DNA from 3 places in the Nonomuraea sp. NPDC005730 genome. Region 2 is predicted to be linked to each of the others. Evidence: riboswitches for the same ligand, from Rfam matches in the RefSeq annotation. Region 2 holds a riboswitch; each other region holds the start of a gene.
What was found. A riboswitch is a leader RNA that binds a small molecule or an ion and turns the genes downstream of it on or off. The one in region 2 is predicted to bind cobalamin.
Positions count from the first base shown of each region.

Region 1: linked by a shared signal. The riboswitch ahead of ABZ444_RS24560 (CbtB domain-containing protein) and the one ahead of ABZ444_RS47365 (ribonucleoside-diphosphate reductase subunit alpha) in region 2 are both predicted to bind cobalamin.
Region 3: linked by a shared signal. The riboswitch ahead of cobN (cobaltochelatase subunit CobN) and the one ahead of ABZ444_RS47365 (ribonucleoside-diphosphate reductase subunit alpha) in region 2 are both predicted to bind cobalamin.

Region 1 covers NZ_JBEXYK010000021.1:124,969-130,815, forward strand. Annotated here, with positions in the region: gene ABZ444_RS24535 (hypothetical protein) at 1-4, shown strand, start outside; gene ABZ444_RS24540 (hypothetical protein) at 17-592, shown strand; gene ABZ444_RS24545 (CU044_5270 family protein) at 684-1,673, opposite strand; gene ABZ444_RS24550 (RNA polymerase sigma factor) at 1,670-2,236, opposite strand; gene ABZ444_RS24555 (nuclear transport factor 2 family protein) at 2,530-2,961, opposite strand; cobalamin riboswitch at 3,146-3,275, shown strand; gene ABZ444_RS24560 (CbtB domain-containing protein) at 3,310-3,501, shown strand; gene ABZ444_RS24565 (CbtA family protein) at 3,511-4,296, shown strand; gene ABZ444_RS24570 (histidine phosphatase family protein) at 4,302-4,847, shown strand; partial or broken gene ABZ444_RS24575 (ATP-binding protein) at 4,854-5,847, shown strand, end outside.
Region 2 covers NZ_JBEXYK010000085.1:12,006-17,852, reverse strand. Annotated here, with positions in the region: gene ABZ444_RS47390 (FAD-dependent monooxygenase) at 1-487, shown strand, start outside; gene ABZ444_RS47385 (multidrug efflux SMR transporter) at 517-837, opposite strand; gene ABZ444_RS47380 (NAD(P)H-dependent oxidoreductase) at 840-1,487, opposite strand; gene ABZ444_RS47375 (helix-turn-helix domain-containing protein) at 1,601-2,221, shown strand; gene ABZ444_RS47370 (alpha/beta hydrolase) at 2,351-3,307, opposite strand; cobalamin riboswitch at 3,517-3,722, shown strand; gene ABZ444_RS47365 (ribonucleoside-diphosphate reductase subunit alpha) at 3,850-5,847, shown strand, end outside.
Region 3 covers NZ_JBEXYK010000077.1:2,666-8,512, forward strand. Annotated here, with positions in the region: gene ABZ444_RS45695 (cobyrinate a,c-diamide synthase) at 1-266, shown strand, start outside; gene cobN (cobaltochelatase subunit CobN) at 221-3,865, opposite strand; cobalamin riboswitch at 3,900-4,077, opposite strand; gene cobG (precorrin-3B synthase) at 4,117-5,286, shown strand; gene ABZ444_RS45710 (precorrin-8X methylmutase) at 5,283-5,847, shown strand, end outside.

The DNA.
Region 1 (5,847 bases), on a different contig from region 2:
ATAGTGGCGCGACCGCATGATCGCCGTCACCGTCGCGCTGTCGGCCGCGACACCGGACGGCCCCTTCGGCGACCTCGCCGGCGCCTGCGACCTGACGCGGCTGACGTACATGGGAATGTCCCTCGGCGGGTGCGCCGCCGCCGGCGCCGCGCACGCCGACCCGCGCGGCCGCGCCGCCGTCAACCTCGACGGCATGCGCCTGATGCCCGACCTCTTCGGCCGCTCCGCCCGCGTGCCGGTCCTCGGCCTGTACGCGGACTTCGAGGGCGGCGGGCACCACAGTGACCTGTTCTACGAGGAGTTCCGCCATATGGGGCTGCGCGAGGAAGTCGTCCGGGTCAAGATCGCCGACGCCGGGCACCGGGACTTCACGGACCTGGCGCTGCTGCCCGACAAGCACCGCCTGGGCCACCTCGGCCACCTCGGCCTCGTGGACGGGGAGCGCGTCACCCGGCTCGTGGGGGCGCTGACGCCGGCGTTCCTCGACCGGTACGTCGAGTGCAGGGGCTCCGGGGCGCCGCCGCTCGGTGACGGAGCCGAACTCCTCGACGTCTCGCACGTGCGCGCATGGGCCACACGGGAGACGGCCTGACGCCCGTCTCCGTGTGCGCCCGCGGTGGTGCGGTTGATCGCGGCGACGGCCTCCGTCGTGGTGGTGTCGGGGATGTCCAGGCCCAGGAGGGTCACGGCCGCTCCCCGGCCTGGTCCACGACGCCGATCGCGACGCGGGTGGAGATCGACCAGGTCGTTCCCTTCTCGATGCTCCACTCCAGATGAGGAGGAACGGGGACCCACTCGCCGTCCTTCATCGTGAACATCAGGGCGCCGTTCGGCTTGGGATAACGCTCCTCATGGTCGGTGATCGCCGTCTCCCGCCGCGCCCGGTAGGCGTAGGTCGTGGGGTCCAGGAGGATTTCGACCTTGCGCCAGCCTTCGGCGACTTGAGAGACCGACACCGCGGGACGTCCCTCGGTGTCGGTCGCCGTCTCGTCCACCGTCACTCCGGGCAGCTTGGCTATCGCTTGGAAGATCGCGGCCTCGTGCTCCGGTGAGACGAGGTTCTGGCTGAGGGTCACGGCGAAGCGCAGGAAGATCCACTCGTCGTCGGCAGGGACCTGCCCCTGGTAGAGCTCACGGTATTTGGCCAGGAGCGCGTCAGGGTCGGTCGGCAGCGAGGCCAGCAACGCGTAGGTGTTCTCCGGCGCCCTCTCACCGGGATCGGAGGTCTGCAGCTTGCCGTTCACCAGATAGCCCACCCCCTTGCCGTCGGCCCGGGTCCAGAGCGGGTCGAGCGTCTCCGGCAGCGGTGTCCGCGGGGTGAGCCGTTCGCCCTGGTCGATACCCTTGTCCCAGCCCACGTCACGGTTCTCGGTGTAGATCCACTGGTCGCCGCGGGGCGGCGCGAACTCCTTCTCCTGTACGGCCGCCGCGATCCTGGTCAGCACCACCTGAGCGTTGGCGGCGGGCAGCGTGCGCTCTCCCTGGAACACGCTCACCCCGGTAGCGATGATCACGGCGCCGGCGGCCACCGCCAGCGCCCGGATCGCCCATCCGCGCCTGGAGCGTGGACGGCCGGCGCGGGCCAGGAGAGCCGCCCGCGCTGCGGCTTGGGCGTCGGGGGCCGGCGGCGCCGGGCGCGCCCAGTCCTCGCGCAGCCTTTCGAGGTCGTTCATGATCCGTCCCTTTCCAGTGCGGCTTGGATTCTTCTGCGGGCCCGGTGCAGTCGTGAGCGGGCCGTTCCGGCCGGGATGCCGAGCGCGCTGCCCGCTTCCTCCGAGGTCAGCTCCGCCCAGGCGACCAGGAGCAGCACGTCCCGATCGCGATCGGCGATCTCGGCGAGCGCCTCGGCCAGCCGGGACGTGCGGGCTCCCGCGTCGACGGCCCCGGCGACCTGGTCGGCGTGGTCCTCCACGGGGCTGTCGGCGCCCGCCTTGGCCAGGGCCCGGTACTGGCGTACTTCGGCGCGATGATGGCGGGCGATGAGGTTGGAGGCGATGCCGTACAACCAGGGCCGCGCGTCGGCGCGGGAGACGTCGTAGCCTGCCCGTTTGTCGAAGGCGATGAGGAACGTCTCCGCGGCGACGTCGTCGGCCAGGCCCGCGCCTAACCTGCGCGCGGCATAGCCGTGGATCTCGGGGTAGTAGCGGTCGAATATGGCGGCGAAGCGCTCCGGCTCCCGCCTGGACTGTTCGATGATCACGGCGTCCGCTGCCTGGGCCGGCAGCGCGCGTGACATCGAGGTCACCTCTCGATCCCTGGGTTCACACCGGTTCTTCACCGATCACGGGACAAGTGTTCACGACGTCTGCTCACCCCAGCCTGGCGGGAGCCGGCGCGGCTGCATACCGGAACCGGCCGCTGGTGATGAGGCCGCCGCCGATCGTCCCGATGACGAAGCCCAGTGACAGCAGGGCGCCGTTGACGCCGAGTTTCCGTCGTCATGTGGCCGGAGTGCGGCCGGTCGCGAAGATCGACCAGAGCCCTGCTGAAGGTACATCTGCCAGGTGCAGGACGAGCGGATGCGATCCGCTAAGGACGGAGCAAAGTCACCGAGCAGGAGAGCTGGCTGAGCAGCTCCAGTTGATCGAAATACAGGCGCAAACTCGTTATGAGTCCGTCTTCCACCGTGCAGACATAACAGCATCGCAAACGAACAGGGCGACCCGTCGCGGCAAGCACCTGACCGTCGGGCATGGTGTACGGCCCTCGATGGGTGCCCACCATGAGAAGCTCGTCGACGGTTGTGGCCTCACCTTCGGAGGACTCCGTGATCACCGCCCGGACGTCGGGGAATGCCGCCCAGAACTCCTCCAGATAGGAGGCCAGCTCGCTGTGTCCCTGAGATACGCCTTCGGGGCTGATGGACACCCCGGTCGGGCTGAAAGTGCGAAGTAGCGCCTGCATATCGTGAGCGTTGAACGCGTCCGTATAGCGGTCGCGCACCTCGCGGGCAACATTCATGGCACCGGATCCCTCCCCAATCGCTCGATGCCCAACCTGGCTCCCGATATGCGGTCGAATCACCAACGCATGCTAGATCCGCAGTCCTGACTGCCTTGGCACGGAGCGGGGTGGCGGCGAACCCGGGACGGGGCGTACCTGGCCGGCGACCCGGGGGCCATCGTTCGCATATTGACGCGAACGTGAGGAAAGGATACGTTCCGGTAGATTTCACGGTTGTCCAAGGGAAATCCGGTGAGATGCCGGTGCGGACGCGCCACTGTATCCGGGACGTGGATCCCGGGAGCCAGGTCGCTTGGCAGCCGTGACCTCGTGATATGGGACGCGTGACCCCTGAGGAGGCTTGACATGAGTGGGTTGTCCACCCCTTCGACGATTCCCTTTCCGCGCCTGCGCCCTTGGCTGCTGCTGGCCGTGCCCGTGCTGCTGCTGGTGGCCTACCTGGTTCTGATGGACAACGGCGCCATCTCCCAGACCGGCACCTTCCTGCACGAGCTGATGCACGACGGGCGTCACCTGCTCGGCGTGCCCTGCCACTGAGGGCCGGGCATGGTACGCACCTTCCTGGCCAGAGGTCTGCTCATCGGACTCCTGGCCGGACTGATCGCGGGCGCCTTCGCCTTCGCCTTCGGTGAACCTCGCGTGGATCACGCGATCGCCCTGGAGGAGGCCGCCGCCCGGTCCGGGTCGCCCGATCCGGACGCCGGGACGGCCGGGCACGGCCACGCCGAAGCGGCCGAGCACAGCCACGGCGAGGAGGCCGTGGTCGGCAGGCCCGTGCAGAAGGCGGGGCTGTTCCTGGCCACCGGCCTCTACGGGCTCGCCGTGGGCGGGGTGTTCGCCCTGGTGTTCGCCGGGCTGCGCGGGCGGGTCGGCCCACGTTCCGACGGGCGGCTGGCAGTGGCCGCGGCCGGTACGGCGTTCGCCGCGATCATCCTCGTGCCCTTCGTGAAATATCCGGCCAACCCGCCTGCGGTGGGTGATCCGGACACCATCGACAGCCGCACGCTGCTCTACGTGGTGATGATCCTCGTCGGGCTGGCGGCGACGGCGATCGCGGTGGCGACGGCCCGCCGCGTCGAGGGCGACCCGTGGGCGCGCTGGACGGCGGCGGCGGTCGCGTTCCTCGTGCCCGTCGTCGCCGCGTGGTGGTTGCTGCCGGCGGTCGACGAGGTGCCCGAGGGGTTCCCCGCCACGCTGCTGTGGGAGTTCCGGCTCGCCTCGATCGGCACGCAGCTCGTCTTCTGGGCGGCGTTCGGCGTGCTGTTCGGCTGGGCGAGCGACCGGGCGGAGCGACGCGCGGCGGCTCATCCGCTGGTCGCGGCGCCGAGCTGAGCAGGGTGCTGTTCGTCCGGCATGCCACGACACCGGGGATGCGGGCCGGCTGCTTTCCCGCCGACGAGGACGCCGACGCGGCGAGCCTGACCAGGGCCGCCGCGTTACGGCCCGTCGAGGCGTCGGCGGCCTGGGCCGCTCCCGGCAGGGCCGCGCGGCAGACGGCCGCCGCCATGGGGCTGGCGGCACGCGAGACCCCCGCCCTGGCGGAGGCGGACTGCGGCCGGTGGCGGGGCCTGCCGTACGGGCGGGTCGCGCTGGAGGAGCCGGACGCGCTGGCGAGCTGGCTGGCCGACCCGCACGCCGCCCCGCACGGCGGTGAGTCGCTGGCCGCGCTCGCCGCCAGGGTGGCCGGCTGGCTCGATTCGGTCCGGGACGAGCCGCGAGCCGTCGTGGTCTGCGACGCGGGCGTCATCAGAGCGGCGCTCGGCCACGTCCTGGGGCTGGATCCGCTGCGCGCGGCCCGTTTCGACCTGGCTCCTCTGTCCACCACCGAGCTGACCGTCGCGCGGGACGGCTGGCGGGTGGTCCACGTCAACCGGAAGGCCTGAGTCTTGATCGTCACCTATCCGTTCAGCGCCGTCGTCGGGCTCGACGACCTGAAGCTGGCACTGGTGCTGAACGCGGTGTCGCCCCGGGTGGGCGGGGTGCTCGTACGCGGGGAGAAGGGAACGGCGAAGTCCACGATCGTGCGGGCGTTGGCGGCCCAGTTGCCCACGGTGACCGTGGTGCCCGGCTGCCGGTTCGCCTGTGATCCCGTCGTACCCGATCCGGAGTGCCCGGACGGGCCGCACGAGCCCCGCGGCGAGGGGGTGGAACGGCCGGCCGCCCTGGTGGAGCTGCCGGTCGGCGCGTCGGAGGACCGGCTGGCCGGCTCGCTCGACGTGGAGCGGGCGCTGACGGAGGGGGTGAAGGCGTTCGAGCCGGGGCTGCTGGCGGCCGCCCACCGCGGCGTCCTGTACGTGGACGAGGTGAACCTCCTGCACGACCACCTCGTGGACCTGCTGCTCGACGCGGCCGCGCTGGGCACGTGTTACGTCGAGCGCGAGTCGGTGTCGGTGCGCCATGCCGCCCGCTTCCTGCTGGTGGGCACCATGAACCCGGAGGAGGGCGAGCTGCGTCCGCAACTTCTGGACAGGTTCGGGCTGACGGTCGAGGTCAGGGCGTCCCGCGACCCGGAGGAGCGCGCCGAGGTGGTGCGGCGGCGGCTGGCCTTCGAGGCGGACGCGACGGCGTTCGCGCATCGATGGGCCGGGGAGGAGTCGGCGCTGTCGGCCCGGATCGCCGCCACGCGGTCCCGGGTTCCGGGCGTGCGGTTGCCGGACGCCCGGCTGCGGCAGATCGCGACGGTGTGCGCGGCCTTCGAGGTGGACGGCCTGCGTGCCGACCTGGTGACGGCGAACGCGGCGATCGCCCACGCCGCCTGGCAGGACCGCGACACGGTGACGACCGAGGACGTGCGGGCCGCGGCCCGGCTGTCGCTGCCGCATCGCAGGCGGCGGGATCCGTTCGACGCTCCTGGGCTGGACGAGGCGCTGCTCGACGAGCTGC
Region 2 (5,847 bases):
GTGCGCCGGACGCGTGGTCACCCAGACCCTGGCCGCGACCGCCCTGCTGGCGCCCGGCGCCGAGGTCACCGCGCTACGACGGCTGTTCGCCGAGCTCCTGGGCCGTACGGAGAACCTGCGCATGATCGCCGAGCTGATGGCGGGCGGCGACGTCCGCCACGACATGGGGGAGGAGCGGCCCGCCGGGCCCACCGGCTGGTTCGCGCCGTCCCTGGCGCTGACCACCGGCGACGGGCGGCCGCGGCGCCTGGCCGAGCTGATGCGCGACGCCCGCCCCCTGCTCCTGGACCTGACCGGCGGCGACGCCCTGGCCACCGCCGCCGCGCCCTGGCTCGGCCGGGTGCGGCACGTGGCCGCCACCGCCGCCACCGCCGCCGACGCCCCCGCCCCGGCGCTGCTCGTCCGGCCGGACGGCTACGTCGCCTGGGCGGGCGCGGCCCCCGACGGCCTCAGGGCATCCCTCGCCCGCTGGTTCGGCCCGAGCTGAGCCCGGCCGCCCGTCCTGGCGGGGAGGGGTCACTCCGGGCTGGTGACGCGGGCCAGCACGATGCCGCCCACGATCAGCGCCAGCGCCGCCATCCGGCCGATCGACATCGGGTCCTTGTGCACGACGACGCCCAGGGCGATCGCGCCGACCGCCCCGATGCCGGTGAAGACGGCGTACGCGGTGCCGACCGGGAGGGTCTTCATCGAGTACGACAGCAGCCAGACCGCGGCCACCATGAGGACGAAGCAGAGCAGGGTGGGCAGCGGCTTGGTGAAGCCCTGGGTGGGCTTGATGCTCTGCGCCCAGGCGATCTCCACCAGTCCGGCCAGCCCGAGGATGAGCCAGTTCATCGTCAGAACTCCTTCCCCAGGTCGTGCGCGCCGCGCAGCGCGGCGGCGTACAGCTCGTCGTGCTGGGCGCGCAGGTGGGCGAGGTCGGGGTCGACGCGGGAGTTGGCCAGCTCGGCGGCGACGACGGTGGTGTCCTCGACGGCGAAGTGGCCGGCGAAGAAGTCACGCAGGTAGCGCTCCTGGTAGTCGAACCTGGCCTTGGGGGCGCCGGGCGAGTAGGCCCCGCCGCGGGCGGTGGTGACCACGAAACGCCGCCCGGCGAGCGACATCTTGGGGAAGGTCACCTGGTCGAGCCAGGCCTTGAGCGCCGACGGGATCGAGTAGTTGTACATCGGGGTGGCGATCAGCACCACGTCCGCGGCCACCAGCTCCGACAGCAGCGGCTCGATGATCGCCCACGCGGCGGCCTGCTCGGGGGTCCGGACGGCCTCGTGGTAGCGGGAGATGTCGGTGATCCGGTTGGCCATGACGTAGTCGCACAGCTCGGTCCACGCCTCCCCGATGTGCGGCACCGGCTCGGCGGCCAGGTCGCGGTGGACGTAGGTGCCCTCGGGGTGGGCGGACCGCCACGCCTCGGCGAAGGCGTCGCCGAGCTCGCGGCTGATCGAACGGCGTCGGGCGCTGGCGTCCAGGTGCAGCAGAACGGCCATGGGAGGAGCTCCTCGAAATAAGTGGACATCACGTCCGGTTTGCGGTCGAGGTGACCGTAGCAACTAAGCGGGCACGTTGTCCACTTATGTCGTGGTGGGTTAGAGTCGCCGCCATGGAGTCCCGTACCGAGTTGCTGACCGGACGTCCCGTGGCGGAGGCGGGCCGCCCGCGCGAGCGCGCCGACGCCGCCCGCAACCGCGCCAAGGTGCTCGCCGCGGCGGCCGAGCTGTTCGCCACCCGCGACCCGCGCGGCGTGACGATGGACGACATCGCCAAGGCCGCGGGCGTCGGGCGGGGCACGCTCTACCGCCGTTATCCCGACACCGTCTCGATCGCGCAGGCCCTGCTCGACGAGCACGAGCGCGTGCTGCAGGAACGCCTGCTGCGCGGCGACCCGCCACTCGGCCCCGGCGCGCCCCCCGCCGACCGGCTCGCCGCCTTCTACGCCGCGATGGTCGACCTGCTGGACGAGCACATCTCGCTCGTCCTGGGCGCCGAGCAGGGCGCGCTGCGGTACGCCACCGGCGCCTACGGGTTCTGGCGGGCGCACGTGCGGGTGCTGCTGGCGCAGGCGGGCGTCCCGGAGACCGAGGCGCTGGCCGACATCCTGCTCGCCCCGCTGGGCCCCGAGGTCTACGCCGAGCAGCGCAGGCGCGGGCTCACCCCCGAGCAGATCACCGCCGCCCTGGCCCGGCTGGCGCACGGCATCGTCGACCGGGAGGCCGGGCGCTGACCGCGCCGGCGGCGGCCCACCCCCAGGCCGCCGCCTTGTCGTACGGGTCGACGTTCCTGAAGGCCATCCCGACGATCTCCTCGACGTCGAGGGGCCGGCCCGTCCCGCCTGCCCGCTCCGGTCGCGGGGTTACGCGGTGAGGGCGTCGTGCAGGAAGCGGCGGATGTCCGCCCGCGCGTCCTCGGCCTGGGGGGCCAGGACCGGCATGCTGAGGAAGGCGTGCCCGGCCCCCGGGTACTCGGCCAGGCGGGCGGGGGTGCCGGCGGCCTGCAGCGCCTCGGCGTAGCGGCGGCCGTGGTCGGCGATCGGGTCGTGGGTCGGCACCGCCACGAACGCCGGGGCCAGCCCGCCCAGGTCGTCGGCATGCAGCGGGGAGAGCGCGCGGGCGTCCGTTCCCTCGGGCACGGCGAGCCGGTGGAACAGCCGCAACACCGGCACGCTGAGCGTCGGGGTGTCGGCGTACTGGGTCATCGAGGGGTGGTCGAACATCGTCCCGGCCACCTCCACGGCGGGGTTGACCAGCACCTGGGCCTTCAAGGGCAGGCCGGCGTCGCGGGCCCTGATCGCCGCCAGGGCGCAGATCAGGCCGCCGCAGCTCTCGCCGAACAGGACGGTCCGCGCCGGGTCGACGCCCCACTGCGCGGCGTTCTCCAGCACGTGCCGGAGCACGTCCCAGCCGTCGTCGGCGGCGGCGGCCAGCGGCGTGCGCTGGTCGAGGAGGCGGTGGTCCACCGAGACGACGACGGCGGGCAGGTGAGCGGCGAGGTGGCTGTTGACCCAGTCGCTCTGCGGCGCCGTGCCGACGAAGCCGCCTCCGTGCACGTGGAGCACGAGCGGCAGCACGTCCCCGCCGCCCGGCTCGGCCGCTGCTCGCGGCCGGTGGACCCGGACGGGGATGTCGCGGCCGGGCAGTGCCACCGTCCGCCAGTCGATGGTGACGCCGGGGTCCGGCCGGCCGGTGATCGCCTGTGCCTCGACGGAGGCGCGCAGCCGGTTCTCCGCCTCGGCGTAGGCGGCCAGTTCGGCGGCGGTGACGGTGTCCCAGTCCGGCACGACCGGACGCAGGCCGGTGGAGGTCTCGCTCATGGACGTCTCCTCAGAGTTTCGCTACTTGAAGTTTCGATACCTAAAGTAGCGAAAACGTGGCATCGCCGGCCTGTGACGTCGATCACATCCATCCGCCTCGCGGTCCGCGGACAGGACGGCCTGGCCGGCCTTGCGGCAGGCGGGCGGATCGCAGCCTGGGTTCTTCGCAACACGACATGTTGGGTGTGACTTTTTGATCCGCCCTATATATGGTGTCTCCCGCAGCCGGTTCGGTCGCCCCGCCAGGGCGGCCGAGGCAAGAGGGAACCCGGTGGAAATCCGGGACTGCCCCGCAGCGGTGAGTGGGAACGACCGCCGTCAGACGCACTGGGCCGAAGGCCTGGGAAGCGACGGCCAGTAGGCAGCGACAGCATGCCCATGAGTCCGAAGACCTGCCGGCGCGCCGCGCGCGATCATGCGTGCGCGGCTGCTCCGAGGCCGCGCGGGACGGTGGACGGACTGGCGAGAGGGCTGTGGCGCCTCGCCGTCCGCCTCCTGCGCGCGTTCTCGGCAACTGACCGAGTTCACGAGGGGAGAGCGCAGTGACGGTCACAGGGGACCCGATGACGGACCTGGCCGGGACGGCGCGGGCGGACGCCGACAGGTCCGCGCCGCGGCGCGTCCAGATGCAGGTGCGCAAGCGCAACGGCACCGCGGAGCCGGTGGACGTCAACAAGATCGTACGTGCGGTGGAGCACTGGGCGACCGATCTGACGGACATCGACCCGATGCGGGTGGCCACCAAGACGATCAGCGGCCTCTACGACGGGGCCACCACCGCCGAGCTGGACCGGCTGTCCATCCAGACGGCCGCCGAGATGATCGGCGAGGAGCCGCAGTACTCGCGCCTGGCCGCGCGGCTGCTGTCGGGCTACATCGACAAGGAGGTCCGCGGGCAGGGCGTGGCCTCCTTCAGCCAGGCGATCCGGCTGGGCCACGCCGAGGGGCTCGTCGGCGACGAGACCGCCGAGTTCGTCAACGCCAACGCCCGCAAGCTCGACGACGCCATCGACCTCACCGCCGACCTGCGGTTCGAGTACTTCGGGCTGCGCACGGTCTATGACCGCTACCTGCTGCGCCACCCGTCCACCCGGCTGGTGGTGGAGACGCCGCAGTACTGGCTGCTGCGCGTGGCCTGCGGGCTGGCCGAGACGCCCGCCGAGGCCGTCGGCTTCTACCGGCTCATGTCGTCGCTGGCCTATCTGCCCAGCTCGCCGACGCTGTTCAACTCCGGCACCCGGCACACCCAGATGTCCTCCTGCTACCTGGTCGACTCGCCCCGTGACGAGATCGGCTCCATCTACGACCGTTACGCCCAGGTGGCACAGCTGTCGAAGTTCGCCGGCGGGATCGGCATCTCCTGGTCGCGGGTGCGCTCCCGGGGCGCGCTGATCCGCGGCACGAACGGGCACTCCAACGGCATCGTCCCGTGGCTGCGCACGCTCGACGCGTCGGTGGCCGCCGTCAACCAGGGCGGCCGGCGCAAGGGCGCCGCCTGCGTCTACCTGGAGCCCTGGCACCCGGACGTCGAGGAGTTCCTGGAGCTGCGCGACAACACCGGCGAGGACGCCCGCCGCACCCACAACCTCAACCTGGCCAACTGGATCCCCGACGAGTTCATGCGCCGCGTCGAGGCCGACGGCATCTGGTCGCTGTTCGACCCCGACGAGGTCCCTGAGCTGCCCGACCTGTGGGGCGAGGCGTTCGAGGAGGCCTACCGCGCCGCCGAGCGCGACGGCCGGTACGTCCGGCAGGTCAAGGCCCGCGACCTGTACGCCAAGATGATGCGCACCCTCGCCCAGACCGGCAACGGCTGGATGACCTTCAAGGACGCCGCCAACCGCCTGTGCAACCAGGCGGCCGAGCCCGGCAACGTGGTGCACCTGTCCAACCTGTGCACCGAGATCGTCGAGGTGTCCAGCGACGCCGAGACCGCGGTCTGCAACCTGGGCTCGGTCAACCTCGCCGCCCATCTGACGGGCGCCGGGCCCGACCGCGGCATCGACTGGGAGCGGCTGCGCGCCACCGTCCGCACCGCGGTCACCTTCCTCGACCGGGTGATCGACATCAACTACTACCCGAGCGAGCAGGCCGCGGCCAGCAACCCGCGCTGGCGCCCGGTCGGCCTCGGCGTGATGGGCCTGCAGGACGTCTTCTTCGCCCTGCGCCTGCCGTTCGACTCGGCCGAGGCCAAGGAGCTGTCCACCCGGATCGCCGAGGAGATCTACCTGTCGGCGCTGGAGACCTCCGCTGGCCTGGCCGAGCGCTTCGGCGCCCACCCCGCCTACGACCAGACGTGGGCGGCGCGCGGCCGGCTCCAGCACGACCTGTGGGGCGAGAGCGGCACGCAGGCCGAGCGCTGGGACGCGGTCCGCGAGCGCATCGCCGCCCACGGCCTGCGCAACTCGCTGCTGATCGCGATCGCGCCGACCGCCACCATCGCCTCGATCGTCGGCTGCTACGAGTGCATCGAGCCGCAGGTGTCCAACCTGTTCAAGCGCGAGACCCTGAGCGGGGAGTTCCTGCAGATCAACAACGCG
Region 3 (5,847 bases), on a different contig from region 2:
CGTCCAGGCTGACGCTCGGCTACCGGGACGCCGTCGCGCTGCGGCGCTCACCGCTCACCAGGGCGGGCGAGCGGCTGCGCGGGCACGAGTTCCACCGCACGGCCGTCACGTACGCGGGTGAGCCGCTGTTCGGCTGGGACGGCGGCCACGACGGGTACGGCGATCCCGGCGTGACCGCGTCCTACCTGCATCTTCACTGGGCGGGCGCGCCGCGCCTGGCTCAGCGGCTGGTGTCGTCCTCCAGGTCGCCCTCGGTCTTGAGGTAGACCTCCTGCAGGCCGCGCAGCACCTCCGGGTCGGGGTGCTGCCACATGCCGCGCTCGGCGGCCTCCAGGAGGCGTTCGGCGATGCCGTGCAGCGCCCAGGGGTTCGAGCGGGCCATGAACGCCTGGTTCTCGGGGTCGAGCACGTACGTCTCCGTGAGCTTGTCGTACATCCAGTCGGCGACCACGCCGGTGGTGGCGTCGTAGCCGAACAGGTAGTCGACGGTGGCGGCCAGCTCGAAGGCGCCCTTGTAGCCGTGGCGGCGCATGGCGGCCAGCCAGCGCGGGTTGACCACCCTGGCGCGGAAGATCCGTGAGGTCTCCTCCGACAGGGTGCGGGTGCGCACGGCGTCCGGACGGGTGCTGTCGCCGACGTAGGCGGCCGGGGCCTTACCGGTGAGCGCGCGGACGGTGGCGATCATGCCGCCGTGGTACTGGAAGTAGTCGTCGGAGTCGGCGATGTCGTGCTCGCGGGTGTCGACGTTCTTGGCGGCGACGGCGATACGGCGGTAGGCGTCCTCCATCTGGGGACGGGCGGCGACGCCGTCGAGGTCGCGGCCGTAGGCGTAGCCGCCCCACACGGCGTACACCTCGGCCAGGTCGGCGTCGTCGCGCCAGTTGCGGCTGTCGATGAGCGGCAGCAGCCCGGCCCCGTACGCGCCGGGCGCGGAGCCGAAGACGCGCATCGTGGCCAGCCGCTCGTCGCCGCCCGTCGCGGCCACGTGGGCGCGGACGTAGTTGTCCTCGGCCGGCTCCGCCAGCGACGCGACCAGCCGTACGGCGTCGTCGAGCATGCCGACCACGTGCGGGAAGGCGTCGCGGAAGAAGCCGCTGATGCGGACCGTCACGTCGATGCGCGGGCGGCCCAGCTCGGCGAGCGGGATCGGCTCCAGGCGGATGACGCGACGCGACGCCTCGTCCCATTCGGGGCGGACGCCGAGCAGGGCCAGCACCTCGGCGACGTCGTCGCCCGCCGTGCGCATGGCGCTGGTTCCCCACACCGACAGCCCGACCGAGCGCGGCCACTCGCCGGTGTCGGCGCGGTAGCGCTCCAGCAGCGACTCCGCCATCGCCTGGCCGGTCTCCCAGGCCAGGCGGCTGGGCACCGCCCGGGGATCCACGGAGTAGAAGTTGCGGCCGGTCGGCAGCACGTTGACCAGGCCGCGCAGCGGGGAGCCGCTGGGGCCGGCCGGCACATAGCCGCCGTCCAGGGCGTGCAGGACGTGGTCGAGCTCGTCGGTGGTGCGGGCCAGGCGCGGCACCATCTCGGTGGCGGCGAAGGCCAGCACGCGCGCCACGAGCTCCACCCGTTCCCCGGGCGCGGGGCCCAACAAGGTGGGGGCGACATCGGGCGTCCCGTCCAGCACCGCGCGGGTGACGGCGGGGGCGGCCTCCGGGGCCCAGGCGTGCTCCTCCATGGCCTGGACCAGGGCGCGGGCGGTCGTCTCCGCGCGGTCCACGTCGCCCAGCCCCGCCGTCCCGTCCTCGGCCAGGCCGAGCGCCTCACGCAGGCCGGGCAGCGTCTCCCTGCCGGCCCACATCTGCCGGGCGCGCAACATGGCCAGCACCAGGTCCACCCGTACCTGGCCGGTGGGCGCCTGGCCGAGGACGTGCAGGCCGTCGCGGATCTGCGCGTCCTTCACCTCGCACAGCCAGCCGTCCACGTGCAGGATGAGGTCGTCGAACTCGCTGTCGTGCGGCCGGTCGGCCAGCCCGAGGTCGTGGTCCAGCCGGGCGGCCTGGATCAGCGTCCAGATCTGCGCCCGGATCGCGGGCAGCTTGGCCGGGTCCATGGCGGCGATCGTGGCGTGCTCGTCCAGCAGCTGCTCCAGCCGGGCGATGTCGCCGTAGGTGTCGGCGCGGGCCATCGGCGGCACCAGGTGGTCCACCAGCACGGCGTGCGCGCGCCGCTTGGCCTGTGTGCCCTCCCCCGGGTCGTTGACGAGGAAGGGGTAGATCAGCGGCAGGTCGCCGATGGCGGCGTCGGTGCCGCACGCGGCGGACATCCCCGCCGACTTGCCGGGCAGCCACTCCAGGTTGCCGTGCTTGCCGACGTGCACCATCGCGTGCGCGCCGAACTCGGCCGACAGCCAGCGGTAGGCGGCCAGGTAGTGGTGGCTCGGCGGCAGGTCAGGGTCGTGGTAGATGGCGATCGGGTTCTCCCCGAAGCCGCGCGGCGGCTGCACCATCACCACCAGGTTCCCGGCCCGCAGCGCGGCCAGCACGATGTCGGTCCCGCTGTCGCCCTCGTGCACGAACAACTCTCCGGGCGGCGGGCCCCAGTGCCGTTCCATCTCCTCGCGCAGGGCCGCGGGCAGGGTGCGGTACCACCGCTCGTAGGAGGCGGCGGAGATGCGGACCGGGTTGCCCGCCAGGTGCTCCTCGGTCAGCCAGTCCTGGTCCTGGCCACCGGCGGCGATCAGCGCGTGGATGAGCGCGTCGCCGTCCTGGTCGGCCACGCCGGGGAAGCCGTCGCCCAGGTCGTAACCCGCCTCGGCGAGGCGGGCCAGCAGCCGGACGGTGCTCGCGGGGGTGTCCAGCCCGACCGCGTTGCCGACGCGGGAGTGCTTGGTCGGGTACGCCGACAACATCACCACCAGCCGCCGTTCGGCGGGAGGGGTGTGCCGCAGCAGGCCGTGGCGCACCGCGATGCCCGCCACCCGGGCGGCCCGCTCGGGGTCGGCGACGTAGACGGTCAGCCCGTCGGGGTCGATCTCCTTGAACGAGAACGGCACCGTGATGATCCGCCCGTCGAACTCCGGGATCGCCACCTGGGAGGCCGCGTCCAGCGGCGACAGCCCGTCGTCGTTCTCCTCCCACGCCTGCCGGGTGGTGGTCAGGCAGAGTCCTTGCAGGATGGGCACGTCGAGCTCGGCCAGCGCGCCGACGTCCCATGCCTCGTCGTCGCCGCCCGCTCCCGCGGTGGCCGGACGGGAGCCACCCGCCGCCAGCACCGTGACGACCAGCGCGTCCGCCGCGCGCAGCGTGTCCAGCAGCTCCGGCTCGGCCGCGCGCAGGGACGAGCAGAAGACCGGCAGCGCCTGCCCGCCCGCGTCCTCGACGGCGTCGCACAACGCCTCGACGAACGCGGTGTTGCCGGCCATGTGGTGCGCCCGGTAGTAGAGCACGCCCACCACGGGACCGCCGGTGGTCCTGGCGGGGCGGTCCAGCCTTCCCCAGGTGGGGGCCGGGGCGGGCGGCTCGAACCCGTGCCCGGTCAGCAGGACGGTGTCGGACAGGAACGCGTGCAGCTGGGCCAGGTTGGCCGGACCGCCATGGGCCAGGTAGGCGTGTGCCTCGGCGCACACCCCGCCGCTGACCGTGGACAGCTCCATCAGCTCGGCGTCGGGAGCCTGCTCCCCGCCCAGCACCACCACCGGGCGCGGCCCGGCCAGCAGCGCGTCGAGCCCTTCGGCCCAGGCCCGCCGCCCGCCCAGCAGGCGCACCACGACGAGGTCGGTCCCCTCCGTCAGGCCGGGGACGTCCTCGGCGGTCAGCCGGGCGGGATTGCCCAGACGGTAGCCCGCCCCGCAGGCGCGAGCGCTCAGCAGGTCGGTGTCGGAGGTGGAGAGCAGCAGAACGGTACGGCTGTCGCCAGGCACGGCGCATTCCTCCCTCGGGGTCCTCGCCCCGGTCGCGGGTGACACGACGGCAGGAGTCTCCTGGCTCCCGGATCGACGCTCACCCCGGCCTTCCCGCCCGTTTCCGGGCAGTGGCCTCGTGGTGGGGTTCGCTCCCCGGTCACAGTGGCGGGACCGCGCCGGTTTCGCACCGGCTTCCTCCCATTGCCATCGCCTACGCCGAAGCTTACGACAGGAGCGACCCGTCCCAGAAGTGGCGTTACGATCCCTTCGTGCCCGTAGGTGAATCTTCCGGACGTACGCGGCCCGATGCCTGTCCCGGGGCGCTCCAGGTGCACGAGGCCGCCGACGGCCCGCTCGCCCGCGTGCGCCTGCCCGGCGGCGCGGTGTCGGCCGCGCGGCTCCGCGTGCTCGCCGTCTGCGCGGCCGAGCTGGGAACGGGGGTGATCGAGCTGACGTCGCGGGCGAACGTCCAGGTGCGGGGGCTGCGCTCGCCCGAGGTCTTCGCCGGGCGGATCGCGGCGGCCGGGCTGCTGCCGTCGCCCGCGCACGAGCGGGTGCGCAACATCCTGGCCTCGCCGCTGAGCGGGCGCGGGCCGGACGGGCTGCTGGACGTGCTGGCGATGGCGGACGCCCTGGACCGGGCGCTGTGCGCGCGGCCCCGGCTGGCCGCCCTGCCGGGGCGCTTCCTGTTCGCCCTGGACGACGGCACGCGGGACGTCGCCGGGCTCGGCGCGGACGTCACCTACGTGGCGACCGGACGCCTGCTGCTCGCCGGCACCGACACCGGGCTGACCGTCGCCCCGGACGCGGCCGTCCCGCTCATGATCGACGCCGCCGAGGCGTTCCTGGACGAGCTGCCCCCCGACGGCCCGCGCGCCTGGCGCATCCGCGAGCTGCCGGACGGCCCCGTCAGGATCGCCGCCCGCCTGCGCGCCGGCGAACCAGGCCGGATGGACGCCGCGGACGCCGCGGACGCCCCGCCCGCCTCCGCGCGCCGCCCGTCCGCGGGCAGGATCGCGCAGCGGGACGGCCGCGTGGCGATCGAGGCACTCGTGCCGCTCGGCCGGCTGACGTCCGCCCAGGCCGGAGCCCTCGCGGACATCGGGCGGCCGGTGCGCCTGACGCCCTGGCGGACCGTCGTCCTGCCGGACCTCTCCCCCGGCGAGGCGGACCGGACCGAGCGGGCGCTGGCCGCCATCGGGCTCGCCACCGACCCGGACTCCCCCTGGGCCGGGGTCACCGCCTGCACCGGCCGTCCCGGCTGCGCGAAGGCGCTCGCCGACGTGCGGGCGGATGCCGGGCAGTGGGTGCGGGGCCTCGGCCGCGCGCCCGCCACGCCCGTCCACTGGGCCGGTTGCGAGCGGCGCTGCGGCCTGCCTCGCGGCCCGGTCCGCCAGATGATCGCGACGATCAAGGGATACGAGGAACGCCAGGAGTGAGCGACTACATCCGCGACGGTGCCGAGATCTACCGGCGCTCGTTCGCGACCATCCGCGCCGAGACCGACCTCACGGGCCTGCCGCCCGAGGTCGCCCAGGTGGCGGTGCGCATGATCCACGCGTGCGGCATGACCGACCTCGTGACCGACCTGGCCTGGTCCCCGGGGGTGGTCGCGCGGGCCAGGGAGGCGCTGCGCGGCGGCGCGCCGGTGTTGTGCGACGCCATGATGGTCGCCTCCGGCGTGACCCGGCGCAGGCTGCCCGCGGGCAACGAAGTGTTGTGCACGCTGGGCGATCCGCGCGTGCCCGAGCTGGCCGAACGCCTCGGCACCACCCGCAGCGCCGCGGCCCTGGAGCTGTGGCGCGACCGCCTTGAGGGCGCGGTGGTGGCGATCGGGAACGCGCCGACCGCCCTGTTCCGGCTGCTGGAGCTGGTGGCCGAGGGCGCGGGGCGCCCCGCGGCCGTGCTCGGCATCCCGGTCGGCTTCATCGGCGCGGCCGAGTCCAAGCAGGCGCTGGCCGACAGCGACCTGGAGCACCTGGTGGTGCACGGCCGTCGCG